DNA from 3 places in the Microbacterium awajiense genome. Region 3 is predicted to be linked to each of the others. Evidence: predicted binding sites of a transcription regulator. Region 3 holds the regulator's gene; each other region holds the start of a gene.
The links. The regulator HspR, encoded in region 3, represses chaperone genes until heat shock. The targets are predictions, from matches to a motif close to AAGTTGAGTCNNNNNGACTCAACTT.

Region 1: ABD663_RS13795 (Hsp20/alpha crystallin family protein) is a predicted target of HspR. The motif match lies at 4,666-4,690, and genes of this name have one in related genera.
Region 2: ABD663_RS05175 (ATP-dependent Clp protease ATP-binding subunit) is a predicted target of HspR. The motif match lies at 4,565-4,589, and genes of this name have one in related genera.

Annotation. Positions count from the first base shown of each region.
Region 1 is NZ_BAAAYU010000005.1:1,535,629-1,545,617, reverse strand. It holds gene ABD663_RS13815 (alpha-amylase family protein) at 1-771, opposite strand, end outside; gene ABD663_RS13810 (TIGR03885 family FMN-dependent LLM class oxidoreductase) at 768-1,733, opposite strand; gene ABD663_RS13805 (DUF2207 domain-containing protein) at 1,810-3,642, opposite strand; gene ABD663_RS13800 (MarR family winged helix-turn-helix transcriptional regulator) at 3,686-4,129, shown strand; gene ABD663_RS13795 (Hsp20/alpha crystallin family protein) at 4,180-4,632, opposite strand; gene ABD663_RS13790 (L-serine ammonia-lyase, iron-sulfur-dependent, subunit alpha) at 4,791-6,278, opposite strand; gene ABD663_RS13785 (VOC family protein) at 6,275-6,640, opposite strand; tRNA gene ABD663_RS13780 (tRNA-Arg) at 6,722-6,794, opposite strand; gene ABD663_RS13775 (WXG100-like domain-containing protein) at 6,877-7,431, opposite strand; gene ABD663_RS13770 (SDR family NAD(P)-dependent oxidoreductase) at 7,551-8,390, shown strand; gene ABD663_RS13765 (hypothetical protein) at 8,492-8,680, shown strand; gene ABD663_RS13760 (aldose 1-epimerase family protein) at 8,771-9,712, opposite strand; gene araA (L-arabinose isomerase) at 9,748-9,989, opposite strand, start outside.
Region 2 is NZ_BAAAYU010000001.1:1,033,092-1,043,080, reverse strand. It holds gene nrdE (class 1b ribonucleoside-diphosphate reductase subunit alpha) at 1-220, shown strand, start outside; gene nrdF (class 1b ribonucleoside-diphosphate reductase subunit beta) at 258-1,232, shown strand; gene ABD663_RS05200 (alpha/beta hydrolase family protein) at 1,255-2,478, opposite strand; gene ABD663_RS05195 (hypothetical protein) at 2,634-2,933, opposite strand; gene ABD663_RS05190 (hypothetical protein) at 3,002-3,616, shown strand; gene ABD663_RS05185 (DoxX family protein) at 3,628-4,008, shown strand; gene ABD663_RS05180 (DUF3817 domain-containing protein) at 4,061-4,525, shown strand; gene ABD663_RS05175 (ATP-dependent Clp protease ATP-binding subunit) at 4,628-7,165, shown strand; gene ABD663_RS05170 (LLM class flavin-dependent oxidoreductase) at 7,185-8,066, shown strand; gene ABD663_RS05165 (LLM class flavin-dependent oxidoreductase) at 8,063-8,848, shown strand; gene ABD663_RS05160 (molybdopterin-dependent oxidoreductase) at 8,932-9,989, shown strand, end outside.
Region 3 is NZ_BAAAYU010000005.1:956,635-966,623, reverse strand. It holds gene ABD663_RS11250 (AI-2E family transporter) at 1-899, opposite strand, end outside; gene ABD663_RS11245 (potassium channel family protein) at 909-1,628, opposite strand; gene ABD663_RS11240 (hypothetical protein) at 1,631-2,716, opposite strand; gene ABD663_RS11235 (hypothetical protein) at 2,770-3,402, opposite strand; gene ABD663_RS11230 (DUF2252 domain-containing protein) at 3,483-4,880, shown strand; gene ABD663_RS11225 (heat shock protein transcriptional repressor HspR) at 4,890-5,342, opposite strand; gene ABD663_RS11220 (DnaJ C-terminal domain-containing protein) at 5,356-6,357, opposite strand; gene ABD663_RS11215 (nucleotide exchange factor GrpE) at 6,371-6,976, opposite strand; gene dnaK (molecular chaperone DnaK) at 6,979-8,850, opposite strand; gene ABD663_RS11205 (GNAT family N-acetyltransferase) at 9,031-9,609, shown strand; gene ABD663_RS11200 (cation:proton antiporter) at 9,628-9,989, opposite strand, start outside.

The sequences.
Region 1 (9,989 bases), 580 kb from region 3:
GAAGTACTCGACCTGCTGCGCGTACGGCAGGTTCACCTCGCCGAGGAGGATGGCCTCGCTCGAACGACGCTGCATGAACGCACGCAGATCGCGCAGCAACTCGTGCGGGTCGGTCATGTGCGCGCCCGGTGGCACCTCGAGGAAGAACGGCACGGCATCGACGCGGAAGCCCGAGATGCCGAGTTCGAGCCAGAAGCCGATGACCTTGGCGATCTCGTCGCGCACCTTCGGGTTGGCGACGTTGAGATCGGGCTGGTGCGGGTAGAAGCTGTGCTGATACCACTGGCCCGACTTCTCGTCCTTCTCCCAGATCCCGTCGGCCTCGCCCGGAAACACCGCGTTCTTCTGACCCTTGGGCGGCGGATCGTCACGCCACACGTAGAAGTCCCGGTACGGACTGTCGACACTGCGCTTGGCCGACACGAACCACGGATGCTTGTCCGATGTGTGGTTCACGACGAGGTCGACGATCACCCGCATGCCGCGATCACGCGCGGTGCGCACGACCTCGACGAAGTCGCCCAGGGTTCCGAGCCGCGGGTCGACGCCGTAGAAGTCCGCGACGTCGTAGCCGTCGTCGCGATCCGGTGTCGGGTAGAAGGGCATCAGCCAGAGGCAGGTGACGCCCAACTGTGCCAGGTAGTCGATGCGCTGGGCGAGACCCTGCAGGTCGCCGACCCCGTCGCCGTCGGAGTCGAGATAGGTCTCGACGTCGAGGCAGTACACGACGGCGGTCTTCCACCACAGGTCGCTCGTGTCGGTGATCTTCACAGCGCCTCCCGCAGTCGCGGCAGCAGTTCGGATTCGGCCATGTCGAGGTAGTCGGCCTGGTCCTGGCCGACGTGGTGGAGATAGACCCGATCGAAGCCGATCCGCACGAGGCCGGCGACGCGCTCCGCGAGCGAGGCGGGGTCATGGTCGACCAGCACGGTCTCGCGCAGCTCGTCCTCGTCCACCTCGCCGACCGCGGCGTCGAAGTCGTCGGGATGCTCGATGTCCCACGAGCGGGGCGGAGAGACGAGACCGTTGCGCCACTGATCCTCGGCGATCGCGTAGGCGGCGGCGTCGGTTTCGGCCCAGCTGACGTGCACCTGCAGCGCGGTGGGTCCGCGCCCTTCAGCGGCGCGGTAGGCCGCGAGCGCCTGCTCGAGGGCCTCGGGCGGCTGCGCGACGGTGACGAAGCCGTCGGCCCACGACGCCGCCCACTCGGCGGTCTCGCGGCTGACTCCGGTCGCGAACAGCGGAGGCGGTGTCTCGGGCAGGCTCCACACCCGCGCACGGTGCACGCGCACCAGGCCGTCGTGGTCGACCTCCTCGCCAGCGAACAGCCGCCGAATGACGGCGACGCTCTCGCGCAGGCGCTCCTCACGCACCGGCTTGTCGGGCCACCCCTCACCGGTCACGTGCTCGTTCATCGCCTCGCCGCTGCCCAAGGCCGCCCAGAACCGTGCCGGGAACATCTCCTCCAGGGTGGCGAAGGCCTGCGCGACCATCGCCGGGTGGTAGCGCTGGCCCGGCGCGTTGACCATGCCGATCGAGAAGTCGGTGCGCGCGAGCGCGGCGGCGATCCAGCTCAGCGCGAATCCCGATTCGCCCTGTCGCCTGCTCCATGGGGCGACATGGTCCGAGCACATCGCCCCGTCGAAGCCGGCCGACTCGGCGCGTTGCACATCGCTGAGCAGCCGACTGGGCGGGATCTGTTCGTGAGAAGCGTGGAATCCGATGAACACCATGGCCCGAGTGTCACCGACCTCGCCGACGATCGACCGGGTCTTGCCCGATGCCGTCACTTCGGCTACCGCGAGTCGATCAGACTCCGCCGCCGCCCCCGCCGCCGCCCCCACCGCCGGCCGAGCCGCCGCCGCTCGACCCGCCCGATGTCGATGACGACGACGCGGTGCTCGCTGACAGCGACGAGATGCCCGACGAGAACGACGACGCACTGAAGCCGTGCGAGCCGGAGTACCAGGAGGGCGAGTTGCCGGCGCCGTAGAGGATCGCGAGTTCCTTCGCCCACTGCTTCTCCTGGCCGAACACGACCGCGTACGGCAGCAGCACCTCGTAGAGCTTGAGCATCTGGCGCGGATCATTCGGATCGACGCGCACCCGTTCGGCCCCTCTGGGCGACTGCAGCATTCGGATCCGATCGGCCTCGGCCCACTCGATGAACACCTTGAGGCCCTTGAGGTGGTCGCGCACCTCCGCACCCTTTGCGCTGAGCGGGCGATGCGCGACGAGGCCGATCGTGATGAACACCACGACCGCCGCGAGCATCATGAGAGCGATCGGGATGAGCTCGTCGACGCCGTTGCCCATCGCGAAGAATCCGAACACCCACACCAGCGCCGCCGCCGCTACCGCTGCCAGCACCGGTCCGCTGCGCGCGAGCGGCGAAACGTGCCGGCGCAGCCCATTGCCCTCCAGCGCCTGATCGGCGGCCTTCAGGATGCGCTGGGCCGCCGAAGACAGACGTGTGTCGCGCGTGCCGAACTCGAACTCCATGCCCGGCGTCATCAGCGAGCCGAACAACCCGCGCAGCAGCATCCGCCCGTCGCCGTCCGCCCGTGACGGATCGAGCAGCACGGCCTTCAGGCGCACGCCACCCCAGAACTTGCGCTTGCCCTCGACGATGCGGATGCTGCCGACCACCGCCTGTTCGAGCACCTCGGCCGGGATCGCCTTGGCCTTCTTGCCGAGCAGCACCGCGCTCTCGAGCGCATCGACACCCTGAGGCGGCTCGTACTCGGCGATGATCGTCGGGCGCCCGGGCGAGTTGCGCAGGCGACCCGCACGCGTGGCGATCCCCCACACCAGCGCGAGCACCAGCCCGACACCGGCGGCGGCCTGCGCCCAGCCGAAGCCCGACGCGAAGTACGAGGAGTCGAAGGGAGCGAACGTACCCGGTTCGAACCCCACCGCGATCGTCATCGTCTGGAACGGCAGCACATCCGTCGCGACGGCATGGGCGCCGGCTGACGTCACCGCGATCTCGCAAGGGTCCGTCGAGCCCCCGTAGCCCTGGTAGCAGGCGGCGGCACCGGTCATCGTCGCTGCGATCTCGGGGGCGACGACCAGCTGGGCTGAGACCCGCCCGAAGGGCTGCCGCCACTCGGTGCCGTTGACGTTCCAGTAGAACTCGTCGACGCCGGTGGAGTCGTCGAAGTTCCGCGTGACGTTGCGCAGCGTATAGGTGAAGACGTACGTCTGGCGGCCGTGCACGAAGTCGTCGGCCCTCGACGTCATCGAGTAGTAGCCGTCCTCCGAGTCTGCCTCGGCCGCCCGGGGTCGACCGTCCTCGTCGGTGATCGAGACCAGGCTCGGGAACAGCGGGACTCCGAGATAGCTGGCCGGGATGCTGCGACGCATCCCACGGTTCTGATCGAATTCGGGGAACACGGCGACGAAGCGCTCCACGACCCGCAGCTCGCTCGTACCGTCGTCCGCGAGCGCGAGCGTGTACTCGACGTCCATGCTGTCGAACGTGAAGTCGTCGACATCCGCGAGGGTGGCGCGTACCGCGGCATCCGGTGCGGCCGGAGCTTCTGCCGGTGCCGCGAGCGCACTGGAGGCACCCGCGCCCAGGAACGCGAACACGAGGGCCGCACCCAGACCGCGGGTCAGCCAACGGCCGATCCTCCCCATGCGGACACTCTACGATGCCCGCGATGGTCGTACTCTGGTCTGCGTGACCGATCGCCGCCTCGCCATCGACGCCTGGGAGAGCCTCTTCCGCGCTCAGCACGAGGTGTTCGCTGAGATCAGCACCGACTTCGACGGCGACGAGCTCACGCAGGCCGAGTACGACGTCCTGCTGACCGTCACGCGCGGCGAGGGCCGCACCGCCCGACTGCGCGACGTCACGGCGAACATGCTCATCAGCCAGCCCAGCGTGTCGCGCCTGGTCGACCGCATGGTCGCGCGCGGGCTGGTGACGAAGTGCGCCGACCCCATCGACGGCCGCGGAGCGCTCGTGACGGCGACCGATGACGGCGCACGTCTGTTCCGTGCACTCGCCTCGGCGCATGGTGCCTCGATCGCCGAGCGGATGTCGCAGCTGACCGACGACGAACTCGTTCAGTTGCGCGACCTCACCGCCAAACTCCGCCGCCCGCGCGTCGACGACTGCTGACACGCGGATGCCCCGCCCGAGGGAGCGGGGCGGGGCATCCGGAGAGCGCGTTACTGCTCGACGGGCTGGGGCTCGTCGGATTCCTGCGCGGTGAGAACCGGCGACGCGGTGTCGGTGGTGACCGCGACCTTGCGCGGCTTGGCCTGCTCGCTCACCGGGATGGTGACGCTGAGCACGCCATTGCCGTAGGTGGCCGAGATGCGCTCGGTGTCGATGCCCTGACCGAGGTTGAGCTGGCGCAGGAAGCTTGCGCCCTCGCGCTCGCGGGTGATCCACTTCACGCCATCGCCCGACGGGAGGGTGCGCTCGGCGCGGATCGTCAGCAGCTGGCCGTCGACGTCGATGTCGACCGAACCCGGGTCGATGCCCGGCAGATCGGCGGACAGGACGTAGTGGTCGCCATCGCGGTAGAGGTCCATCGGCATGCGGCGCGGTCCGCGGCGCGCGTCGAAGAAGCTCGAAGCGAGGCGATCGAGGTCGCGGAACGGGTCATAGGTGGCCATGTTCGTCTCCTTCTGTGTGGATGTACTGGTCTGAAGTTGAGTCATGTCGACTCAGGTATTCACAGATTAGCACTCGACCCCCGAGAGTGCTAACGAGAGATCGTTCGCTGTGAGCGAACGCGATCGTAAGGCGAGCAATACTCTCGGCGGCTCGAGGATCAGCACTCGATGACGTTGACGGCGAGTCCGCCCTCGCTCGTCTCCTTGTACTTGTGCGACATGTCGATGCCTGTCTGCCGCATCGTCTCGACCACCTGATCGAGCGAGACGTAGTGGGACCCGTCACCGCGCAGCGCGAGACGCGCGGCTGTGACCGCCGTCGATGCTGCGATCGCGTTGCGCTCGATGCACGGGATCTGCACGAGGCCCCCGACCGGATCGCACGTCAGTCCCAGGTGGTGCTCCATCGCGATCTCGGCGGCGTTCTCGACCTGGCGGTTGGTACCGCCCATCACCGCGGTCAGTCCACCCGCAGCCATCGCGCACGCCGAGCCCACTTCGGCCTGACACCCACCCTCGGCCCCCGAGATCGAGGCATTCGCCTTGAACAGCGATCCGAGAGCGGTCGCGGTCAACAGGAAGCGCCGGATGCCACGACGCCGGTTGGCGTCGGCGATCGCTTCTTCGGGCACCCCGACCGAGCCGGTCGTGATCGCCTGAGCCGCACCGAAGCCGAAGAGAGCGCTGCCCACCAGCTCGCCGTGCGGTGTGACCGCGTTGCCGACGCCGAGACCGGAATCGGCCAGGTAGCGCCACCAGTACATCGCGACGGCGGGCAGGATTCCGGCGGCTCCGTTGGTCGGCGCCGTCACGACCCTGCCGCCCGAGGCGTTCTCCTCGTTGACCGCGAGCGCGAATGCACCCAACCACTCCCCCGGCAGCTCACGATGGCCGTCGGACTCGGCTTCTTCGAGCTGTCGGCGGATCACGGCCGCGCGACGCTTCACCTTCAGCATGCCGGGCAGGACCCCCTCGGCGTGCAGGCCCGCGTCGACGCATCCCGCCATCGCGTCCCAGATCCCGTCCAGTCCCGCCGCGACCTCTTCCTCAGACCGGAGCACCTCTTCGTTGCGGCGAGCCGCCTCGGCGATCGTCATGCCCTGCTCGTCACAGAGGGCGAGAAGCTCTTCGGCACTCGAGAACGACAGCGGGAACACGGCGTGCCGCACAGCGGCCGCTTCCCCCTCGCGCCGGATGAAGCCGCCGCCGACCGAGTAGTACGTGTCTGCGGCGAGCACCTCGCCGCGGGCGTCGAGCGCCGTCAGTGTCATGGCGTTCGGATGCTGCGGCAGGCGGGTGCGCGGCTCGAAGGCGATATCGGACTTCGCGAAGGGCATGGGCAGAGAGCCGTCCAGGAGCAGATCCCGGCCCTCCGGCCAGTCGCTCCACGCCGAGCGCACGGCGTCCGGATCGACCGTGTCCGGATGACGTCCCTGCAATCCCGCGACGACGGCATCCGGCGTGCCGTGGCCGATGCCGGTCGCCCCCAGCGAGCCGTACAGCACACACGTCACGCGCGCGACCCCGGGCGATCCGCTCACACGGCGGGCGAAGTCGGCGGCCGCGCGCATGGGGCCGACGGTGTGCGAGCTCGAGGGTCCGATGCCGATCGAGAACAGCTCGAACGCCGAGACGTACGCGCTCACGGGCGCTGGAAGGCGACCAGACCCACGGTGTTGCCTTCGGAATCGGTGATGAACGCCTGCCACTCCTCGTGGTCGGCCGGCCCCAGGGTGTCGTCCTCGTGCGTGAAGATCACGTGGGGGTGGGAGACGACGTCGACGATGCCGTCGAGACGCTCGAGCGCCTCGTGCACATTGTCGACGCGCAGGTAGACCAGCGACGACGGCGCCTCACGGTCGAGCAGCAGGCGCACGCCGTCGAGGTCGAAGAAGAGCAGGCCAGGCGGATCGAACCGCGCCGCCGGCTCGCGTTCGAGCAGCACGGTGTAGAACTCAGCCGCGCGATCCAGGTCGTCGGCGTGCTGGGCGATCTGCACGAGTCCCATGCGGCTCAGTCTATGGCCGTGCAGACGACGAAGCCCCGCGGATGACCGTGGGGCTTCGTTCGGTACTGTCTCAACACAGTGCGCGCCCGAAGGGACTCGAACCCCTAACCTTCTGATCCGTAGTCAGATGCTCTATCCATTGAGCTACGGGCGCACATGCCCGGCGCGAAACGGCGCCAGGGCACCCGAGAAGCTTACCCCACCGCCGACGGAGCTGCGAATCCACGAGGGCCGCCTCAGTCGGGGGCGGCGATGGCGGCGCGGCGATGGGCCTCGAGCCGGGCGAGATCGATCAGCCGGATCGACTGCATCCGCGCCGCGCGCATCATCGCGTAGTCGGGATCGAGCTCGGGCCGCATGCCCTCGACGGCCAGCCGCCGCTCGAGATTGGCTTCCACGTCGTGCCACGCGGCATCCCTCGCCTGCTCGATGAGTGTCGCCATGTCGGCGGGGTCGTCGGCGCGCTTGCGCAGGGCGTGCGCCACCCCTCGGTACTGACGCTCACGACGGCGAAGGTTGCGGGTGTCGCGCTCGCGGTAGTCGTGCGTGCCGTCGGGGTCGGTGTAGTTGCCGCCTGCCCGTCGGCGCAGCCGCTTTGCGAGGTCGGCGGCCGCGTCCTGCTCGTCGGCGAGTGCTCTGAGCACCTCGCTCGCCTGCGGCGCGAGCCGCTCGGCGTCGAACGGCTCGTCGTTGGCGATCGCGCCGACGAGGATGCGGTTGCGCATCGTCAGCCGCGCTGCGGCATAGGCGATCGCCACGCCCTCCGCGATCGCATCCGCGGTCCGTCCCATCGACCCCATCCTCCTGAGGAGAGGCTAGCCGAGCCGAGGCCTGGGGATGACGGGCAGGCGCCGCCGTCACCGTGGGCGACAATCGAAGGATCCCCGATGGAAGGACACCCGTGGCAAGGATGCGACGACTCGACCCACGCGGCGCTACCAGCGTCATCACCGGAGCGGCCAGCGGCATGGGAGCCGAGGTGGCGCGGGAGCTGGAACGGCGGGGGGCGCGCCTGGCGCTCGTCGACCGCAACGCCGAGGGTCTGGAATCTCTGGCGGCCTCCCTCACCGGCACCGGCCACACCGTGCACGCGGTCGATCTCACCGACGACGCCGGCGTCGCCGCGCTCGCCGTCGACATCGAGGCGGCCCACCCCCACATCCAGAGCCTCATCACCTGCGCCGGCTCGTCGATGCTGGGGTCGATCGACCAGCTGACCATGGCCGAGATGCGCTGGCTCATGGACGTCAACCTGTGGGGCACGGTGAACATCACGCAGGCGCTGCTGCCCGCGATGCGCCGTCAGAAAGCGGCCCACATCACGCACCTGGTCTCGATCTACGGACTGGCGGCTCCGGCCGGACGCATCCCCTACGCGATGAGCAAGTTCGCAGTGCGCGGCTTCACCGAGTCGTTGCGCCATGAGCTGGAGGACTCGTCGGTCACCGTGGGGGCCATCTACCCGGCCGGCGTGAAGACGGGGATCATCCTGCACGGGCGCTACGCGGCCGCACTCGACCCGGCGATCGCCCAGCGGGCCGCGGCGGCCCAGGCCGCGATGTACCACACCGAGCCCGCTGACGCGGCCCACCGCATCGTCGAGGCGACGCTGCGCCGCAGACCCCGCACCATGATCGGCCGCGAAGCGCGGCTCGTCGACGTGCTCGCGCGGATCACTCCCACGCGGTACTGGGCGCCGATGCGGGGTCCGCTGCGCGAGGCCGTCGACACGACCACCCCCGTCACGTGAAGTAGCAAGCACCGGGCCATCGCGCAACCCCCGTGACGACCCGATCACGCGCGCGTAGCGTCGTCGCTGAGCTGATCGGGAAGGGGCACGAAATGGGATTCATGGATGACGCGAAGGAGACGGCCGAGGCCGTCGGCGAGAAGATCTCGCGTTCGTGGGAGGACACCACTGAGCGCATCGAGGACAAGGCCGACGAGATGAAGGCCGACGCCGACGTCAAGCGCGCCGAGGCCGAGCGCGACTCGGTCCACAAGCGCAACGAGATCAAGGAAGAGCTGCGCGACAGCTGATCCACGGACCACCCGGCGGCGCATCGCCGGCGGAAGACGCGGAGGGCCTCGGAGAGTACTCGGGGGCCCTCTGTCGCGTCAGGGCTCCGGTCAGCCCAGCGGACGGATGCTCCACGACGCGGTCGCGGGCGCTCCCGGTTCCAGCACGATCAGGCCGGTGTCGAACGGGTACGTCGCGTCGTTGAAGGCGTCGGGTGCGCATGTCATCGGCTCGATGGCCATGCCTGCGCGGTGGCCGGGTTTGCCGGGCTTGTCGGAGGTGTGCACCTGCACCCACGGGCACGCTCCATCCCATGAGATCGCGACCCCTCGGCCGGAGGCATCCGTCACCCGCACCTCGGTGACTGCGCCGGTCCGGCGCAGACCCGTGTAGGCGTGGTCGAGCTCGGTGGGGCCGATCTGCCTGCGGATGCGGAAGTCGAAGCGCTCGGGATCGTGCGCGTCGACGCCGACGAGTTCGGTCGGGATGAGCCGATCGGGCGTCACCTCGAGCACGCGGTCGGCGGGCAGTTCGAGATACCAGTCGTCGACGACGCCGTCTCCGGCCACCAGATAGGGGTGCGCGGCTGTGCCCCACGGTGCCGCCGTGTCGCTGAGGTTCTCGGCGACGACGGTCTGCGTGATCCCGTCGGCGTCGAGCGCGAACGTCGTCGTCACCGCGACCCGCCACGGGTAGCCGGTCTGCGGCTGGATCACCGCGCGCAGCACCACGCGATCATCTGCGGTCTCGACGGCCTCATAGTCGAGCCAGCTCGAGAGCCCGTGGAGGGCGTGCCCGCGGGCGGGCTCGGTGAGCGCCACCTGGAACTCCTCGCCGGCGAAGGTGTACTTCCCGTCGACCACGCGGTTCGGCCACGGCGCGAGGGTGGCTCCGCGATAGCTGAGACGCACCTCGTCGGCCTCGTACGGCACGGTGAGGTGCCGGCCGTCGGCGGTGTACGAGCGCAGGGATGCCCCGACGCTGGCGACGACGGCCTCGAGTGCGCCCGCTCGAAGGACGTGCTGAGTGCCGGACAGAGGGGTTGCGGACATGCAGGATGCTCCGATCGAGAGGGTGCTCGGAGCGGTCAGAGCCCCAGGGCCAGTCGATAGTATGCCGCGTTCCAGCGCAGCTCGCGCTGGAAACCGCGCACGGTGGTCGCCTCGTCGATCGTCAGCAGCTCGACGCCGGCGATCTCGGCGAAGTCTCGGAACACCTCGATGCCGACCGCCGTGGTCATCACCGTGTGGTGCGCGGCGCCCGCCGCCAGCCAGCACGCCGCGCTGGTGGCGAAGTCGGGTTGCGGCTTCCAGACCGCGCGGCCGACCG
Region 2 (9,989 bases), on a different contig from region 3:
CTACGAGAAGGTCATCGACACGTATGCCGCCGCGACCCAGCACGTCGACCAGGGCCTGTCGCTCACGCTGTTCTTCAAGGACACCGTGACCACGCGCGACATCAACAAGGCTCAGATCTACGCCTGGCGCAAGGGCATCAAGACGATCTACTACATCCGCCTGCGCCAGCTCGCGCTGGAGGGCACGGACATGTCCGAGTGCGTCTCGTGCATGTTGTGATTGACGTCTGATCAGGCTTTTTCGAGAAGAAGGAATCATGGCTGAGAAGCTGCAGCTCCTGGACCACGTCCAGGCGATCAACTGGAACCGCATCCAGGACGACAAGGATCTCGAGGTGTGGAACCGCCTCGTGAACAACTTCTGGCTGCCCGAGAAGGTGCCGCTGTCGAACGACATCCAGTCGTGGAACACGCTCACCCCCGAGGAGCAGACGCTCACCATGCGGGTGTTCACGGGGCTCACGCTGCTGGACACCATCCAGGGCACCGTGGGGGCGGTCTCGCTCATCCCCGACGCGATCACTCCTCACGAGGAGGCCGTCTACACGAACATCGCATTCATGGAGTCGGTGCACGCCAAGAGCTACTCCTCGATCTTCTCGACGCTGTGCTCGACGAAGGAGATCGACGAGGCGTTCCGCTGGTCGGTCGAGAACGAGAACCTTCAGAAGAAGGCGCAGATCGTCATGGAGTACTACCGCGGCGACGAGCCCCTCAAGCGCAAGGTGGCCTCGACGCTGCTGGAGTCGTTCCTGTTCTACTCGGGCTTCTACCTGCCGATGCACTGGTCGAGCCGGGCCAAGCTCACCAACACGGCCGACCTCATCCGCCTCATCATCCGCGACGAGGCCGTGCACGGCTACTACATCGGCTACAAGTTCCAGAAGGGACTCGAGAAGGTCGACGAAGCCAAGCGCCAGGACATCAAGGACTACACGTTCTCGCTGCTGTACGAGCTCTACGACAACGAGGTGCAGTACACCCAGGACCTCTACGACGGCGTCGGCCTCACCGAAGACGTCAAGAAGTTCCTGCACTACAACGCGAACAAGGCGCTCATGAACCTCGGCTACGAGGCGATGTTCCCCTCGAGCGTCACCGACGTGAACCCGGCGATCCTGTCGGCCCTGTCGCCGAACGCCGACGAGAACCACGACTTCTTCTCGGGGTCGGGCTCGTCGTACGTCATCGGCAAGGCCGAGGCCACCGAAGACGAGGACTGGGAGTTCTGAGCCGCGCCGAGTCGGGTGATCTCTAGCCGACCACGTCTTCGAGCCAGTCGAGCCCGACCTCGGCGGTCTGGGCGCGCGCCATCGGCTGGCAGTGAAGGGCGGCGCCGTCAGCGGCGCGGAACGACGCGAGCGTCGAGTGCGGATGCGTCCACTCGGCGAGTGTGGCCGACTGGCCCGGCCAGAACTGCTCGCCCTCGGGGTCGGTGATCAGCAGCGGCGTGTCGATTTTCGCGGCCTGCTCCGCCGTCAGACGGTAGTCGAGCACGGCCCGGTATGCGACGCTCAGGCGCGCGTCCGCGCCGTACGGCCTGGCGCGGAAGCGCAACATGGCGGCTGTCTCCGGGTCGTGCGACATCGTCTCGTCCATGATCCGGTCGAAGGTGTCGTCCTGCCCGTCGCGGATCAGATCCAGCAGTTCGGCGGGCATCCGCCGAACCCAACTCGCCGAGACGTCGACGACGCCCGGATCGGCCACGGCCGCGGCGAAGCGGTGTTCGGCGGTGAGGGCGCGCGGCACCCAGAAGCCCGATTGGCTCACCCCCCAGACGGCCAGCCGCGACGCGTCGACGTCGGGATGCGCGCGGAGCGCGTCGACCACCGGCGTGAGCACGGCTTCCCAATCCGGGCGGAACGGCACGCCGTGCTCGAAGAGCTGGGATTGCTGGCCCGGCCCGTCGTAGACGAACACGGCCCAGCCGCGCGCGAGGGCGGGTCGGCCGAGGTCGGTCCACAGGCGGCTGACGGCCTCGTCGCTGCCGTTGTTGAGGACGAGCGTGCGGTGCGGACCGGGTGCTTCCGGGGTGAACAGCATCCCGGTCAGCCCCGCTTCGTCATACGCGATCGGCACCTCGTCGATCGTGAGATCGCTCTGTGCGAGGAAGGCCGTCCATGCTCGGCGGTGGCGGCCGAACGTGCCCGTGAGCGTCTCCGGTCGATCGAGTGCCGCCGCCGCGGACACGGCGAATCCGAGATAGTTGGCCGCCCGCAGCAGCCGCGCTGCCGCGGTCACGCGATGGCCTGCGGCGGCCGCAGCATCCCCTTGCGCCAGCAGGCGTTCGCCCAGGCCGAGCCAGGCGTCGAACCACTTCGCGTGATCGCCGGCGGCCACCTCGGCGACGGCGGCGAGCACCTCGCCGGGCTCGGCACCACCATGCACGCTGTGGCCCAGGGCGAGCCGCACGTCGAAGTCGAAGCCGTCGTCCGAAGCGAACGGCGCGCGGAAAGGTGTGGAGAGCGGGTCGGTCATCAGTCCTCCTGCGCGGTGCCCTCCCAGCACATCACACCCGAGCCGTGACTGCACGACCCGATCGGTACGCGCGACTCCGGCGAGCTCGAACGCCGCGCGACGATCGCCGCGATCGCCGCGACCGCGCGACCGCGCGACCGGGGCCGCCGCCGAAGTCATTGCCCGAGAGCGTCCCAATCGACGTCGATCGCCCCCGGGTGCGACACCGAGACGCGGGCCGGCAGCACCTGACCGACCTGAGGCCAGGATTGCGGTCGCGTGACCACCGCAGTCTGAACGATCCGTTCGTCGACACCCGGAGCTTCGGCGAGCAGTTCGAGTGCGCACTCCTGGAAGCGCCCGCGCGGTGCCGGCTCGGAAGCGGAGAGCACCGTGACGGTGCCCGCGACGGACTCCGCCATCGGATCGCCCGTCAGCTTCTCGAGGGCATGCGCGAAATCATCGAGTTCTGCCACACCGGGATGATATCCGTCGACGGCCGCATCGCGTCGCTACGGTGGAGCCACGCCCCGAGAGGATGACGATGACCGAGCAGACCTCGCCGACCGCCCCGCAGTCCCCGTCGAACGGAGTCACCCGCGGGATGCTCATCTGGTTCGGCGTGGGAATCGTCGTCCTGTCGTTCGTCGCGGCGTTCCTCGGCGCCTGGCTCGGGCGCGACGCCGGAGCGGATGCCGCCGACTCCCCGACGCCGACGTCCACTCCGACCGCGTCGGTCGCCCCCGACTACGAAGCCATCCTCGACGAGATCCTTCCCGCCGGCGCCGCCGTTCGTGCGGGCACCGGAGCGCCTGAGCCGGGCAAGGGGTACGAGGGTGAGGCGTACATCGACATCCTCACCTCCGATGTGTACCTCTTCCGCGACGGAGACTGGACCTGGGTGGCGAACATCCGCACGGCCGCGGCCGAGAACCTCACGGGCGAGGCGGGGCCCGAGGGGCCGAGCGGGCCGACGGGCGAACCGGGAGCACCGGGAACACAGCTGCTCCTCGGCCTCGGCGCCCCCGACGGTGACACCTGCGAGGCCGACGGCGATGTCTACATCGACACCGAGGATCTCGTGTTCTACGAGTGCAGCGGCGGCGAGTGGATGCTGTTCGGCCCCACACCCACTCCGACCCCGTCCCCGACCTCCTGATCGGCGCCCGAATGAGAACCGTCGCGCGGTGGGTGCTCGCCTCCGCCATGGTGTTCGCCGGAATCAGTCACCTGTTCTGGGCGCGCAGGGAGTTCCAGGCGCAGGTGCCCGACTGGACGACCGAGGTCACGACCCTCGACAAGGACGCCGTTGTGGTGGCATCCGGCGTCGTCGAGGTGATGCTCGGCGCCGCGCTCGTCGCCCTGCCGCGCTCGCGGTCGACGATCGGCGCCATCCTGGCGGCCTTCTTCGTCGCCGTGTTCCCCGGCAACGTCGAGCAGTACACCCGGCGCCGCGACGGCTTCGGCCTCGACACCGACCGCAAGCGGCTGGTGCGTCTCTTCTTCCAGCCTGTGCTCGTCGCGTGGGCCCTCTGGTCGACGCGCAGGTGAGCGCGATCGTGCGCACCTAGGCTGGAGGCACACCCCCGACCCGAGGAGACCGGTGTTCCGCACGCCCCTGAACCTGTTCCGAGTGCTGGCGATCGCCGAGGCGATCTCGTGGACGCTGCTGATCGCGGGGTTGATCCTGCGAGCCACGTCGGACCTCGCCATCGCGGTGACCGTCGGGGGAGGCATTCACGGGTTCGTGTTCCTGTCGTACGGCGCGACGGCGATCCTCGTCGCGAAGAACCAGCGCTGGGGTGTGTGGCCGGCCACGGTCGCCATCGCGAGCGCCGTCATCCCCTACGCGACGATCCCGACCGAGATCTGGCTGCACCGCAGCGGCCGACTGCGCGGCGCCTGGCGGCTCACACAGACCGAGGATCCGAGGGATGCCGCCTGGCACGACCGCCTCATGCGGTGGTTCCTCGCCCGTCCGTGGGTTCTCGGCGTGCTGATCGCGCTCGCGGTCGTCCTGCTCTATGTGGCGCTGCTGCTGATCGGGCCGCCCGGCGGTCGTCACTGAGTCGGGGGAGCGGGGAATAGGCACCCGCCCACCGCGTTGAAGTTGACAGAGCCACGCTCAACTTCGAGAATCGCGTGGTCCCTTCGACTTCCAGGAGGCACCGTGCCCGACGACTTCACCCCCGGCGACAGCGCGTTCGACGACTTCCTCGCCCGCTACCTTGCAGGCGAGCGCGCCCGCGCAGAGCGCTCGATCGACCTGAGCCGATTCCTCGGCGCCCGCACGCAGGACATCCTGCAGCGCGCCGGGCGCTTCGCGCTCGAGCGCGGCCAACGTGAACTGGATGCGCTGCACGTGTTGCGCGTGCTCGTCGACGAGACGCCCGCGAAGGACGCGGTCGAGCGGACGGGGGTGGACCCCGCTGCGATCGCGCGCGCGGCCGAGGAGCGCCTGCCGCAGGCGTCGGCAGCCGCCGACGTCGACGGCGCCGTCATCACACCCTCGGTGCAGCGTGCCCTGTTCCACGCGTACCAGGTTGCGCGCTCGTCCGGCTCGACCTACGTCGACCCCGAGCACCTCTTCTTCGCCATCGTGCTCGCGCAGGACACCCCGGCCGGCCAGGTGCTCGCGCGCGCCGGCGTGACCGCCGAGGCGCTCACACAGGGCATGCGCGAGACGGTTTCCCCGTCGGGTGCCCCCGCCGAGCAGCAGACGGATGCCGCGGCATCCGAGACCCCGATGCTCGACAGGTTCGGCACCGACCTGACCGCGCGCGCCGAGGCGGGCGAGCTCGACCCGGTGATCGGCCGGAGCGACGAGATCGAGCAGACGATCGAGATCCTGAGCCGTCGCACCAAGAACAACCCGGTGCTGGTCGGCGAGGCCGGCGTCGGCAAGACGGCGATCGTCGAGGGCCTGGCCCGCGCGATCGTGGCGGGTGAGGTGCCCCAGCAGCTCATCGGCAAGCGCGTCATCGCGCTCGATCTGCCCGCGATGCTCGCCGGCACCCGCTACCGCGGCGATTTCGAAGAGCGCCTGACGAACACGATGGACGAGATCGCCGCGCGCACGGGCGAGCTCATCGTGTTCGTCGATGAGGTGCACACCGTCGTCGGCGCCGGCGGCGGCGGAGACGGCGCGATGGACGCCGGCAACATCCTCAAGCCCCGCCTCGCCCGCGGCGACCTGCACCTCGTGGGCGCCACGACGCTGCGCGAGTACCGCACCATCGAGAAGGACCCGGCGCTCGAGCGCCGCTTCCAGCCCGTCAAGGTCGGCGAGCCGTCGATCGAGGACGCCGTGCTCATCCTGCGCGGCCTGCGCCCGGCGTACGAGGCGCACCACGCGATCGAGTACACCGACGACGCGCTGCGCGCCGCCGTCGAGCTGAGCGATCGGTACCTCACCGAGCGCGTGCTGCCCGACAAGGCGATCGACCTGATCGACCAGGCGGGGGCTCGGCTGCGCCTGAAGCTGGGCGTGCCGGTGCACACCGATGAGCTCCTCACGACGCTCGCCGAGCTCGAGGCCGACAAGAACGCCGCCGTGTCGGCGGAGCGCTACGAGGAGGCCTCGCGCATCCGCGACGAGATCGCCGCGGTGCAGCAGAAGCTCGATGCCGCCACGACCGCGCCGAAGCAGCCGAAGGCCGTCGTCGACGAGCCCGAGATCGCCGCCGTGATCAGCAGGGCCACCGGCATCCCGGTCAACCGGCTCACCGAGACCGAGCGCGAGCGGCTCGCGTCGCTCGAGGACGAGCTGCACGATCGCGTGATCGGGCAGGACGAGGCCGTCGCCGCCGTCGCCAAGGCGGTGCGTCGCAACCGCACCGGCATGGGCGACGCCCGCCGGCCGGTCGGCTCTTTCCTGTTCCTCGGACCCACCGGTGTCGGCAAGACCGAGCTGGCCAAGGCGCTCGCCGCGAGCCTGTTCGACGACGAGTCCGCCGTGATCCGCTTCGACATGAGCGAGTTCGGCGAGCGGCACACCGTGTCGCGCCTGGTCGGCGCCCCTCCCGGATACGTCGGCTACGACGAGGCCGGGCAGCTCACCGAGCGCGTGCGCCGCAACCCGTACGCGATCGTGCTGTTCGACGAGATCGAGAAGGCGCACCCCGACGTGTTCAACCTGCTGCTGCAGGTGCTCGACGACGGACGCCTGACCGACGGCCAGGGCCGCACCGTCGACTTCCGCAACACCGTCGTCGTCATGACCTCGAACCTCGGCTCGGAGTACCTGGCGTCGCGCGGCGGTGCGATCGGCTTCCTCGCCGACGGCGGGGGCCCGACCGGGTTCGGCAGCGAGAAGGATCTGCGCGACCGCGTGTTCGGCAAGCTGCGTGAGGCGATGCGGCCCGAGTTCCTCAACCGCATCGACGAGATCGTGCTGTTCCGCAAGCTCGAGAAGGCGCAACTGCGCGACATCGTGCGGCTGCTGCTCGAGGCGCCCGCCACACGGCTGCAGCGCCGCGAGGTGGGGTTCACGGCCACCGACGCGGCCGTGGATTGGCTCGCCGATCACGGGTACGAGCCCGAGTACGGGGCGCGCCCGCTGCGTCGGCTCATCCAGCGCGAGGTCGACGACCGGATCGCCGACCTGTTCGTCACGGGCGAGCTGGTCGACGGCGGTGCGGTGACGGTGGATGCCACGGGCGACGGCCTGGTGGTGCGCGCGGAAGGCGGTCTGGCCGCGGCCGCCTGACCGGTGGCACAGTGGGCGTATGGCCCGCATCGGAGCGATCTTCAACCCCTACACCCACACTCTCGAGGAGTACCGCTCCGCGGTTGCGGCCGCGGAGCGGTCGGGGCTCACCGAGCTGTGGATCTGGGAGGACTGCTTCCGCCACTCCGCCTTCGGCGCGGCGGGCGCGGCGCTGGCGTGGACCCAGCGACTGCGCATCGGCATCGGCATCGCGCCCCTGCCGCTGCGCAACGTCGCCACCACGGCGATGGAGATCGCGACGCTCGAGCGGCTGTTCCCCGGGCGGCTGCTGCCCGGCGTGGGACACGGCGTCCTGCCGTGGATGGCGAAGATCGGCGGCCGCGCCGCGTCGCCGCTCACCCTCATGCGCGAGTACGTGCCCGCGCTGCGCTCGCTCCTGGCCGGTGAGGCCGTCACGACCAGGGGCCGCTACGTGACGCTCGACGACGTGCGGCTCGAGTGGCCGCCGACCACCGCACCCGCCGTCCTCGCCGCAGCGGAGGGACCCAAGACGCTCGCACTCAGCGGCGAGGTCGCCGACGGCAGCGTGCTCAACAGCGGCTATACGCCCGACGAGGTGGCCGGCTTCTGCGCGACGATCCGCGATGCCCGCCGAGCCGCCGGCCGCGAGGGTGCGCACGACATCGTCGCATACGTCGATGCCGCGTTCGGCGACGATCCCGAAGCGCTCGCTCGGGCGGCTCGGCCCGAGAAGCCCGACAGCATCGACCGCGGTGTGTGGGGCGACCCCTCACGCGTCGCCGCGGGCGTCAGCGCCTATCTCGACGCCGGTGTCGACGACGTCGTTCTGCTTCCGCCGACGCGCGTGGACCCGGCCGCGTTCTTCGACGCGACCGCGCAGGCCACGGAACTCGTCGCCGCACGCGGAGGCGCCGCGTGAGCGGTCCGTCCGTGGGCGCCGCGGTCTCGATCGGCATCGCCGCGGCCTCGCTCGAGCTCGACGACGTCGCCGTGCTCGCTCACCGGGTCGAGCAAGCGGGCTTCACCGCACTGTGGGTCAACGACACTCCGGACGCCGACGCTCTGGCGGTCCTCGCGTCCGCGGCGGCTGCGACCGCGCGGCTGAAGCTCGCGGTCGGCGCGATTCCGGTCGACCGGCGCCCGGCACCGGCGATCCTGGCGGACATCGCCCAGCTGGATCTCCCGACCGATCGCCTGACGATCGGCATCGGTGCGGGACGGATGCGGCGGGGAGCCCTTCAAGCGGTCTCGACCGCGGCGGCGCAGCTGCGAGCCGCGCTGCCGAGCCGGGTGGTGGTCGGCGCTCTCGGCCCCCGGATGCGTCGACTCGGCGCGATGGACGCCGACGGGGTGCTGCTCAGCTGGCTGACCCCCGAGATCGCCGCCGCGCAGGCGCGGAGCGCCCACGACCAGCGGGCGGGCGCCCACGCGGCGCTCTACGTGCGTGCCGCGGTCGACGACGACGCTCGCGGTCGCCTCGTCGACGAGGCCGCGAAGTACTCGCGCGTCCCCGCCTACGCGGCGAACTTCGGCGCGCTCGGCATCACGGCGCAGGACACGGTGATCCGACCAGAAAGGGCCGCCGACCGCCTGGCGGCCTACCGCGCGACCGTCGACGAGCTGGTGCTGCGGGCGGTGCCGGCGGATGACGGGCTCGACGCGCACCTCGCCTTCGTCAACGAGGTGCGTGACCTCGTGTGACGGCGGGCGTCCGCACTTCGTCACATCCCGGCCCCCCTCGCCGCTGCCGCTCGACCTAGAGTCGGGCACGGGAGGTGAGGGCCGTGCATCCAACCGCGCGATTGCAGCGTCTGCTGCATCAGGCGCGCGTGACGGTCGCCGCCCCGTCGCGGAACGCGCGCACGGCCGTCGTCATCGGGCGACTGCTCGCTCTCGGGTTCCTGATCTGCATGGTCACCGGCGTCTTCAGCCACTTCCACCAGGATCCGCTGCCGTGGATGGTCTTCCCGACCCGACCAGTCTGGCTCTACCAGTTCACGCAGGGCCTGCACGTGGTCACCGGAGTGGCATGCATCCCGCTGCTGCTCGCGAAGCTCTACGCGGTGTTCCCGCAACTGCTGCAGCATCCTCCCGTGCGCTCGGCCGCCCACCTCGTCGAGCGGGCCTCGATCGCCGTGTTCGTCGCCGCGTCGCTCATGCAGCTCGCGATCGGCCTGCTGAACACCTACCAGCTCTTCCCGGTGTTCGGCTTCTCGTTCCGTCTCGTCCACTATGCGCTCGCGTGGGTCGTGGTCGGGTCGCTGCTCATCCATATCGGCGTGAAGCTGCCGGTCATCGCGGCGCACTGGACGAAGCGTCGATCCGGATCGGCCGACGATGACGACGACGAACCGCCGTTGGACACGCCCGACGAACTGCAGCGGCTCACCGGCGTTCGCCCGACCGCGGGGATGACCGGTCGCCTGTTCGCGTGGATCGATCGGGCGCCCGCACCCGCCGGCGACGACCCTCGCGTGGCCACGAGCCGTCGCGCCTTCTTCGCGACCGTCGGCGCCTCGACGGCGGTGCTGGTGACCTTCACGGTCGGCCAGACGCTCGGTGCCCTGAACCCGGTGAACCTCTTCGCACCGCGCAAGCGCACGTTCGGCCCGCAGGCGCTCCCGGTCAACCGCACGGCGTCGGCCGCAGGCGTGCTCGACCTCGCCGTCGCCCCGGACTGGACGCTCACCGTCGCCCACGGCCAGACGCGGGAGGTGTTCCCGCTGTCGCGGCTGCGGGCGCTGCCGCAGCACGACGTCGTGCTGCCGATCGCGTGCGTTGAGGGATGGAGTCAGGATGCCGCCTGGCGGGGCCCGCGCGTGCGCGATCTGCTCGACGCGGT
Region 3 (9,989 bases):
GAGAAGAAGCTCAGCGTGAGGCTGAGGCTGACGGCATCACTGACGAACTTGGGCTGGATCAGCACCTGAAGTGTGACGTTGACGACGCAGTAGGTCGCGATCACGACGAGCATGAGCGGCCATCCGCCGACGACGAGGGCCAGCACGGCCGGTGGAATGAGGCCGAGCACGAAGCCGATGTTGGGGACGAAGTTCGTCACGAACGCGAGGATCGCCCACACTGCGGGCGCGGGGATGCCGAGCGCCCACAGGGCGAGTCCGTCGATGATCGCGACCACGGCGCCGAACGACGCATTGACGACGTAGTACCGACGCACGCCGCGGTTGTAGGCCGCGACCCGCGACACGGTCTGGGCGATCGATGCGCCGAATTCGCTCGTCGCGCGCGAGTAGCGAGCGGCATCCGCCGCCATGAAGATCACATAGGCGAGCACGAAGAAGAAGGCGACGAGGACGCTCGTGACGGTGCCGCCGAGGGATGCCGCCACGCCGAGGAGCGTCGACGGCTGGAGCAGCGCACCGACGGGATCGGCCGCGGCGTCCTGCACGCCGAGTGCCTGCAGCCATTCGACGAAGGCCGCGCCCGTCGCGCGCAGCTGGTCGGAGTAGTCGCGCACCATCTCGGCGAACTGCACCCCGGCGAACGCGAGCAGCGCTGCGAGCACGGCGAGGATCACGTACCCCAGCGCGATCACGGCCGTCGTCGCGACCCACGACGGCCAGCCGCGGCGTACCAGCGGCGCGCGCACCGGCAGACAGATGATGACGATCACCGCGCCGAGGACGAGCGGGCCGACGAGGTCGCGGGCGAGGTACAGGCCGGCGAGCACGATCACCGCGGCGGCGAGGCCGAGCAGGATGCGCAGGGAGGGCGAGAGCGCGGGGCGGGCGGTTTCCACAGGCTCAGGCTACGGCTTCGGGTCGGCGGGACCGCCGAGCCGCCCTGCGAGCTCTTCGATCTGGGCGGAGAGGTCGCGCACCTGTCCGCGGGTCGCGGGCTCGGCGGAATCGTTCTCGCTGTGCGCGGCGGCCTTCTCGATGACCCACGACGCGAGGGTCGCGGTCACGACGCCCACGACCGCGACGCCGCCGCACATCAGCAGCACGGCGACGATGCGTCCGCCGGCGGTCACCGGATAGAAGTCGCCGTAGCCCACGGTCGTGATCGTGACGAACGCCCACCACACCGCATCGCCGAACGTGGTGATGTTCGCGCCCGGCGCAGGTCGCTCGACGTCGAGCACCGCGAGCGCCGAGATCCAGATCAGAATGAGTGCCGCACCCGATCCGTAGATCGCCAGTCGGCTTCGCAGCGCGGCGCCGGCGGTGCGCTGCAGGGCGTGGATGACGGTGATCGCCTTGAGCAGCCGCAGGGGTCGCAGGGCGGGAAGGACGACGACGAGCAGATCGAAGATGTGTCGACGGAACCATCGGCCGCGGGGGCGTGCGAGACCGAGGCGCACGACGTAGTCGACGGCGAAGACGAGCCACGTCAGCAGCATCGCGAGGCGTGCGAGGGTGAACCGCAGGCCTTCGGTGTCGAAGATGACCTGCCACGAGTACGCCGCGATGAAGACCACCGAGGCGATGATGAGCGGCCAGTAGGTCAGCCGCTCCCAGCGCTCCATCGTCACGACGGGCTCTCCGGAGCGGTGTCGGCGCGCAGCGCCTCGGCGTTGCGGATGAACAGGATGATCCACGTGAAGACGAGGATGCCGGCGACCAGTTCCACTGCCGTGAGCGTGTAGTACCCCACGGCGAAGAAGACGGCCAGCAGCACCACGACGGCGATGAAGATCCAGCCCAGCAGGATGAAGGTGCGCGGCAGTCCGGGGATCCAGCGCGGGAGGTTGATCGTGAGCACCCCGTATGCCACCGCCATGCCCGAGGCGACGCCGGTGTGCAGCGCGAAGAAGTCGTCGACGTGGAAGATGCCGACGCAGGCGAGGAAGACGCCCACCACGACCAGCGAGATCCGCACGTTGCGCAATCCCTTGGGGTTGGGCGTCGGCACCCCGAGCGTCGCGTAGCGGGCGAGTGTGGTCACGATGAATCCCGCGACGATGAGCGTGAGGTTGAACGCGAGTGACGAGACGTCGCCGGGCATGCCGAGCGCCGACAGGTTGAGCTCCCACCACTGCGGATCCGATGACGTGAGCATGCTGGTGATCACGCCTTCGGCGAGGAACACGGCCAGCACGATCGCAAGGAGAGTGAGGTCCATGTGCGTCGCCGAGAAGAAGCAGACATAGCCGGTCACCGCGGCCGCGGCGGCACCCAGCACGACGACGAACAGCGGGAAGACCACCGCTCCGATGAAGGCCTCCTCGAGGATGACCGCGACGAGGGTCCAGCTCAGCAGCGCGATCACACCGTGTGCGAAGGCGAGCGCCGCGACGTCGAGATAGTCGAGGATGCCGAGTCGGCGACGTTCGCCGCGACGGACCACGACGATCCGGCCGGCGGCGAACGCCAGGACGGCGACGACGGCCGAGGCGATCGCGGCATACTGCCCGATCGAGCCCGGCCCCGAGATCGGTGCCGACTGGAAGCCGAAGACCGGCAGCGAGAGGAGCCCGATCGCGAGGAATCCGATGACACCGGCGCCGAGGGCGAGGGACTCGAGGCTGCGCTCGGTGGTGCCGTCGAACTCACGGGCGGCGGCGGCGGCGAACCGCGACGAGGTGCGCGGCGAGGGCGTGGGCGAGGTGGTCACGCCATGCACACTAGCGACCGGAACCCCCGGATGCCGGGAGCCGCCGCGGGTGGTCAGATCTTGATCGGGAACGTCAACATGATGACCAGGCCGACCGTGCCGACGCCGATCGCCATACCGAGCAGGACGCGACGAATCCACACCGGCATCTCGCGCTGCGACATCGCGGTCAGGAACAGCACGAGCGCGAACAGCACCGTGAGCAGCGAGTAGTTGTCGCCGCGCTGATTGTTCTCCAGGGCCTCGGCGAACTTCGCGTCGGCCCTCTCGGTCATCTCGGCCGCCCGCTCGGAGCCCGGCGGCACATACGCCTCGGTCACGAACGGCCCGGCCTCGGCACGCCCGTCGGCCTCCCACGCGTCGAAGGCCGCAGCGAAGTGCGGCGTGAAGCGCTCTTCGATGTACGCGGCGAGCTGGGGTCGCTCGTCGGCGACCGCGAGCACCCACTGGGTGTAGATCGTGAGGTCGAACTGTCGGGCATCCCGCGCCTCGCCCTCGGCCGCGGCAGCCTGGATGCGGGCGCTCGAAGCCTGACTGAAGGCGATCGACATCTCGCCGCCCCACTTCGACGACTCGAAACCGCACCAGGCGGTGAGGACGGCCGTGATCGAAAGCACGAACACCGTGACGATGTCGGTGGCGGTCTTCCCGCGCTTCTTGCTCTTCTTGCGCTCGACCTCGGCCATGCGCCCTCCTCGTGGTCACCTGATGCTAGCCCGAAAACACAGGGATACCGCTCCGCGATCCCCGGTGCCACACTGACCGCATGACGATCACCGATCAGGGCCCGATCGCCGCGGCATGGACGCCGCGACCGACGGTGGCCCAGCAGCTCGCGCAGGGGCGCGCCTCGCGCGAGAACCTCCCCCGCGAGGCGCTGTCCGCGGCGCCCACCGGCGCGCGGGACCCGATGGGCATCCTCGACGCGCAGGACGTGCCGCGGGTGACCGAACTGGTGCCGATCCGCACCGAGCGGATGGGCGCGAGCGCGTTCGCGTTCTTCCGAGGCACCGCGGCGATCATGGCCGCCGACCTCGCGCGCACGCCGGACAGCGGCATCCTGGTCGCCTCGTGCGGTGACGCACACGTCGCGAACTTCGGTCTCTACGCGTCACCGCAGCGCACCCTGGCGTTCGACCTGAACGACTTCGACGAAGCCGCGTGGGCGCCGTGGGAATGGGACGTCAAGCGGCTGATCACGAGCGTCGTGCTGGCCGGCCAGGAGGTCGGGCGCGACGAGCGGGTGATCCGGGATGCCGCGCTCGCGGCGGTGCGGACGTATGCGCGGGCGCTGCGCTACGGCGCGCAGCGCACCCCGGTCGAGCGCTACTTCGACCACTATGACGCGACCGCCGCGGCCCGCGCGGGCGACCGATCGACCAAGCGCGCGATCCGCGCCGCGGTGAAGGATGCGGAGCGGCGCACCGGCGAGCGTGCTCAGCGCAAGCTCACGTCCCGCACCGATGACGGCCGGCTGGTGTTCACCGAGGCGCCGCCGACGATGACCCGCGTCGACGCCGCCGTGCAGGCCCGCGTCCTCGACGTGCTGCAGGAGTACCGGCTGTCGACGAAGATCGACATCCGGATGCTGTTGCGCGGCTACGCCCTGGCCGACCTCGCGCGCCGCGTCGTGGGCGTCGGAAGCGTGGGCACGCGCTGCTACCTGGTCGCGATGCAGGACGGCGATGGCCATGGGCTGATCCTGCAGGCGAAGGAGGCGGGCACGAGCGTGCTCGTGCAGTACGGTCGCGTGCCGCAGCCGCCGGAGTTCGACCAGTACGTCTCGGCGCACGGTGACGGCGGCCGCGTCGTGGGGATGCAGCGCATCCTGCAAGCCGTGTCCGACCCGTTCCTGGGCCATGTGTTCGGCACGCCTGCCGAGGGCGGGCCCGCGCGCGCCTTCTATGTGCGCCAGTTCCACGACAAGAAGGGCGGATTCGACGTCGACGAACTCGATGACGCGTCGTTCCGGTGGTACGCCGAGGCGTGCGCGGCGACACTCGCGCGCGCACACGGCCAATCGCCGAACGCCGCCGAACTGTCGGGGTACGTCGGCGGCGGACGCGTGGCGGGCGAGGCGATCCTCGAGTGGTCGTGGATGTACGCCCGCCAGGCGAAGGAGGACTGGAAGCGGTTCCGCCGTCATCGCGGCGTCGAGCGCTGAACCGGTCGGTCAGCCCGAAGGGCTCGCGTCGTCGTCGTACGGACGTGGGCGCCACAGCACGACCTCGGTCGCGCGACGCACGCGCGACCCGCGCTTGAGCGTGATGACCGATCCCGTGGCGCCGGCCGCGAAGACGCGACTGCCCCGGCGGCTCTCGACCTCGGAGCGCACCTGCTCCTCGAGCGCCCGCACGCGCCGGTGCAGTTCCCTGACCCGATTCTCGAGCTCGATGATCCGCGCGATCGCCGGCAGACTCATCCCGTCGGCCGAGAGGCGGGCCACTTCGCGCAGCTGGGCGACGTGTTGGAGCGAGTACCGCCGCGAGCCACCCTGGGTGCGTGCGGGCACCACGAGCCCGATGCGGTCGTACTGGCGCAGGGTCTGCGGATGCATGCCCGACAGCTCGGCGGCAGCCGCGATCGCGAGGATCGGGGCGTCCTCGTCGATCTCGTCGTCCGCCATGTCCGGCATCCTCTCAGCCGCGGGCGCGCGACATCAGGTCGGCGCGCGGATTCTCTTTCGGCTCCAGCTCGTGGTAGCGCTCGAGCGCCTCGCGGGCGGCGTCGTCGAGGTGCGACGGCACGGCCACCTGCACTTCGGCGAGCAGATCGCCGGTGCCCTTGGCCGTCTCGACGCCGCGGCCCTTGACCCGCAGGACGCGCCCCGACGGCGTGCCCGGCGCCACGCGCAGCTTGACGGGGTCACCGCCGAGCGTCGGCACCTCGATGGTGGCCCCCAGCGTCGCCTCGGTGAAGGTCACCGGCACGGTGACACGCAGGTTGAGTCCGTCGCGTGTGAAGACGGGGTGCGGGCGAACGGTCACGGCCACGACGATGTCTCCTGTCTCGCCGCCGTCGGGACTCGGGCGGCCCCGGCCGCGAAGCCGGATCTTCTGCCCGTCGGCCACGCCGGCGGGGATCTTCACCTTGAACGGCTTGCCGTCCTCGCCCTGCAGCGAGATCGTCTCGCCCTTGGTGGCGGTGATGAAGTCGATGGTGGTGCGCGCGGTCACGTCGGCGCCCCGTGTCGGGCCGCCGTAGCCGCGGAACCCTCCGGTGGGCTGACCGAATCGTCCCGACCCGAACGAGTTCCCGCCCTGGTTGAACATCGAGAAGATGTCCTCGAAGTCCTCGGCCTGGTAGCGCGCGCCGGCGCCGCCGCCGCGCCCCTGGTTGAACATCGAGAACACGTCCTCGAAGCCGCCGGCACCCTGGCCGCCCGCGGTGAAGCGGGCACCGCCCGACCCCATCGCGCGGATCTGGTCGTACTCCGCCCGCTGCTCCTTGTCGGAGAGCACCGAGTACGCCTCGCTGATCTCCTTGAACTTCGCCTCTGCGGCGGCATCCCCCGGGTTCGAATCGGGGTGGTAGGTGCGCGCGAGCTTGCGGTAGGTCTTCTTCAGATCGGCGTCGCTGATGTCCTTCGAGACGCCGAGGACCTTGTAGAAGTCCTTGTCGAACCAGTCCTGGCTGGCCATGGTTCCTCCTCGGCTACTCGGCCGGGACGGCGACGACGACCTTCGCCGGACGCAATTCGACCGAGCCCAGACGGTAGCCGATCTCGACGACCTCGAGGATCGTCGGCTCAGCGGTGCCGGGGGTCGGGGCCTGGAAGATCGCCTCGTGCTGCTGCGGGTCGAACGCCTCTCCTGCCTCGCCGTAGGTCACGAGGCCGATGCGCTCGGCGACCGCCCGCAGCTTCTCGGCGATCGCGGCGAACGGCGTGCCGTCCTCGAGGTCGCCGTGCTTCTCAGCGCGGTCGAGATCGTCGAGTACGGGCAGCAGCCCCTTCGCCACCGAGCCGGTCGCGCGCTCGATCTCGACCTCGCGCTGCTGCTCGGTGCGTCGGCGGTAGTTCGCGTACTCCGCCTGCAGACGCTTGAGGTCGTTGAGCAACGCCGACTCGAGGTCGGCGAGCACAGCGTCCTCGGCGGCGGCGTCGACGTTCTGCGACGCGCCGAGGATGTCGTCGACGGTCAGCGCGCCGTCGTCCCCCTCTGCGGGAGACGCGGCCGCCTCGGTGTCCTGTGGGACATCCTCGGCGACCGCGTCGTCCTCGCCGGGGACCTCGGGCTGTTCGAAGTCCTTGTCGGCCATGGTTACTTCTTCTCGTCGTCCTCGTCGTCCACGACCTCGGCGTCGACGACGTCCTCGTCGGAGGACGACGCGTCGCCGTCGGCGGGAGCATCCGTCGGGGCGTCCTGAGCCGCCTGCTCGGACTGACCGGCCTGGTAGATGGCCTCGCCGAGCTTGCCCTGAGACGCGTTGAGCTTCTCGAAGGCGCTCTGCAGCGCCTCGTCGTCATCGCCCGCGAGCGCGGACTTCAGCGCATCGACGTCGCCCTGCACCTCGGACTTGACGTCGGCGGGCAGCTTCTCGTCGTTCTCCTGGATGAGCTTCTCGATCGAGTACGCGAGCGTCTCGGCCTGGTTGCGCACCTCGGCCGCCTCGCGGCGCTTCTTGTCCTCGGCGGCGTGCTCCTCGGCCTCGCGCACCATGCGCTCGATGTCGTCCTTGGGCAGCGACGAGCCGCCGGTGATCGTCATCGACTGCTCCTTGCCGGTGCCCTTGTCCTTGGCGGACACGTGCACGATGCCGTTCGCGTCGATGTCGAAGGTGACCTCGATCTGGGGGATGCCGCGCGGCGCCGGGGCGATGCCGGTGAGCTCGAACGTCCCCAGCGGCTTGTTGTCGCGGGTGAACTCCCGCTCGCCCTGGAAGACCTGGATCGCGACCGACGGCTGGTTGTCGTCGGCCGTGGTGAAGGTCTCGCTGCGCTTGGTCGGGATCGCCGTGTTGCGGTCGATGAGCTTGGTCATGATGCCGCCCTTGGTCTCGATGCCGAGACTCAGCGGGGTGACGTCGATCAGCAGCACGTCCTTGCGCTCGCCGCGCAGCACGCCCGCCTGCAGGGCGGCGCCCACGGCCACGACCTCGTCGGGGTTCACGCCCTTGTTGGGCTCCTTGCCGCCGGTCTCCTTCTTCACGAGCTCCGAGACCGCCGGCATGCGGGTCGAGCCGCCGACGAGCACGACGTGGTCGATGTCGCCGACCTTGATGCCCGCCTCGCGGATGACGTCCTCGAAGGGCTTCTTGGTGCGGTCGAGCAGGTCCTTGGTGAGGTCCTCGAACTTGGCACGGGTCAGCGTCTCGGACAGCGAGACCGGGCCGGAGTCGGTCAGCGACAGGTACGGCAGGTTGATCGAGGTCGAGGTCGAGCTCGACAGCTCCTTCTTCGCCTGCTCCGCGGCCTCCTTGAGGCGCTGCAGCGCGATGCGGTCACCCGACACGTCGACACCGGTGGTGTCCTTGAACTGCTTGATCAGGTAGTCGACGACCCGCTGGTCCCAGTCGTCGCCGCCGAGACGGTTGTCGCCCGAGGTGGCGCGCACCTGGATCGTCGAGAAGTCGTCGTCCTTGCCCACCTCGAGCAGCGACACGTCGAAGGTTCCGCCACCGAGGTCGAAGACGAGGATGAGCTCGTCCTCCTTGCCCTTGTCGAGCCCGTAGGCGAGAGCCGCCGCGGTGGGCTCGTTGATGATGCGCAGCACGTTCAGGCCCGAGATCTCGCCGGCCTCCTTGGTGGCCTGACGCTCGGCGTCGTTGAAGTAGGCGGGGACCGTGATGACGGCATCGGTCACCGTGTCGCCCAGGTACTGCTCGGCATCGCGCTTGAGCTTCTGCAGGATGCGGGCCGAGATCTCCTGCGGCGTCCACTTCTTGCCGTCGACGTCGAAGCCCCAGTCGGTGCCCATGTGGCGCTTGACCGACGAGACGGTGCGGTCGACGTTGGTGACGGCCTGACGCTTGGCGGTCTCGCCGACGAGCACCTCGCCGTCCTTGGTGTAGGCGACCACCGACGGGGTGGTGCGGAAGCCCTCGGCGTTGGCGATGACCTTGGGCTCGCCGCCCTCGAGGACGCTGACGACCGAGTTGGTCGTACCGAGGTCGATTCCGACAGCACGTGCCATGTGTTTCTCTCCTTCGTGAAGGCCGGGCAGGATGCCTCGGCCTCGGGGTTGATGGGAAGTCTGCTCGCGGGTTGAGTCGCGATGGCTCAACACTACGCCGGGCGTCCTCGAGAGTCAAACCAAGTTGAGTCCACTCATATCAAGTTCGCAGGAACGCGCGAAGGGAGGATGATGTTCGCTGTGCCGCTGCCCTGGGACTTCCAGCCGCTCGCGTCGGATCGCATCCGCCTCGACCTGCTGCGCGACGACGACCTCGACGACCTGTACGCGATGCAGTCCGACCCCGATGTCTGCCGGTATCTGCTGTACGAGGCCCGCACGCGCGAGCAGGTCACCGAGGTGCTGGCGCGTGACCGCGCGGCGACGCGCTTGGCCGAGCGCGGCGACTTCGTGCAGCCGGCGATCCGCGACGTCGACGGCCGGTTCCTGGGCACGATGTACTTCGAACTGCACAGCATCGACGACCGCACCGCCGAGATCGGATGGATCCTGCCGCCCGCTTCTCGAGGACGCGGATATGCCGGCGAGGCGGCCGCGCTGCTCCTGGAGCTCGCGTTCGGCGAACTCGGGCTGCACCGCGTCTTCGCCGAACTCGATCCGCGCAACGGCGCGTCGGTGCGCGTCTGCGAGCGCCTCGGCATGCGGCACGAGGGTCACTTCATCGAGCACATGTGGCTCAAGGGGGAATGGACCGACACCGGGCACTACGCGATCCTCGAACGCGAATGGTGCGCGCGCCCGGTCTCACCCCGGCGCTGACACGCCCGTCGGCGCAGCTCAGCGCGGAGGGGCGGCGCGGCGCTCCTGCTGTCGCCGGGCGGCCCAGGCCGCGAACCTGGGTGCATCCGGCAGCCGTGCCAGCAGCGGGCCGACGACGATGGTGATCAGCACATAGGCCGTCGCCAGGGCTCCGAGCGAACGATCGACTCCGGATGCCACGGCCAGGCCCGCGATGACGATCGAGAACTCCCCGCGGGGCAGCAGGGCGAACCCCGCGCGCCACCGGCCGGCCTCGGCGATCCCCGCTCTGCGTGCCGCGTAATAGCCGGTGACGAGCTTCGTGGCCATCGTCACGACGGCGAGCAGGATGGCGGGCAGAAGCATCGGCAGCAGGTCGGCGGGATCGGTGGACAGGCCGA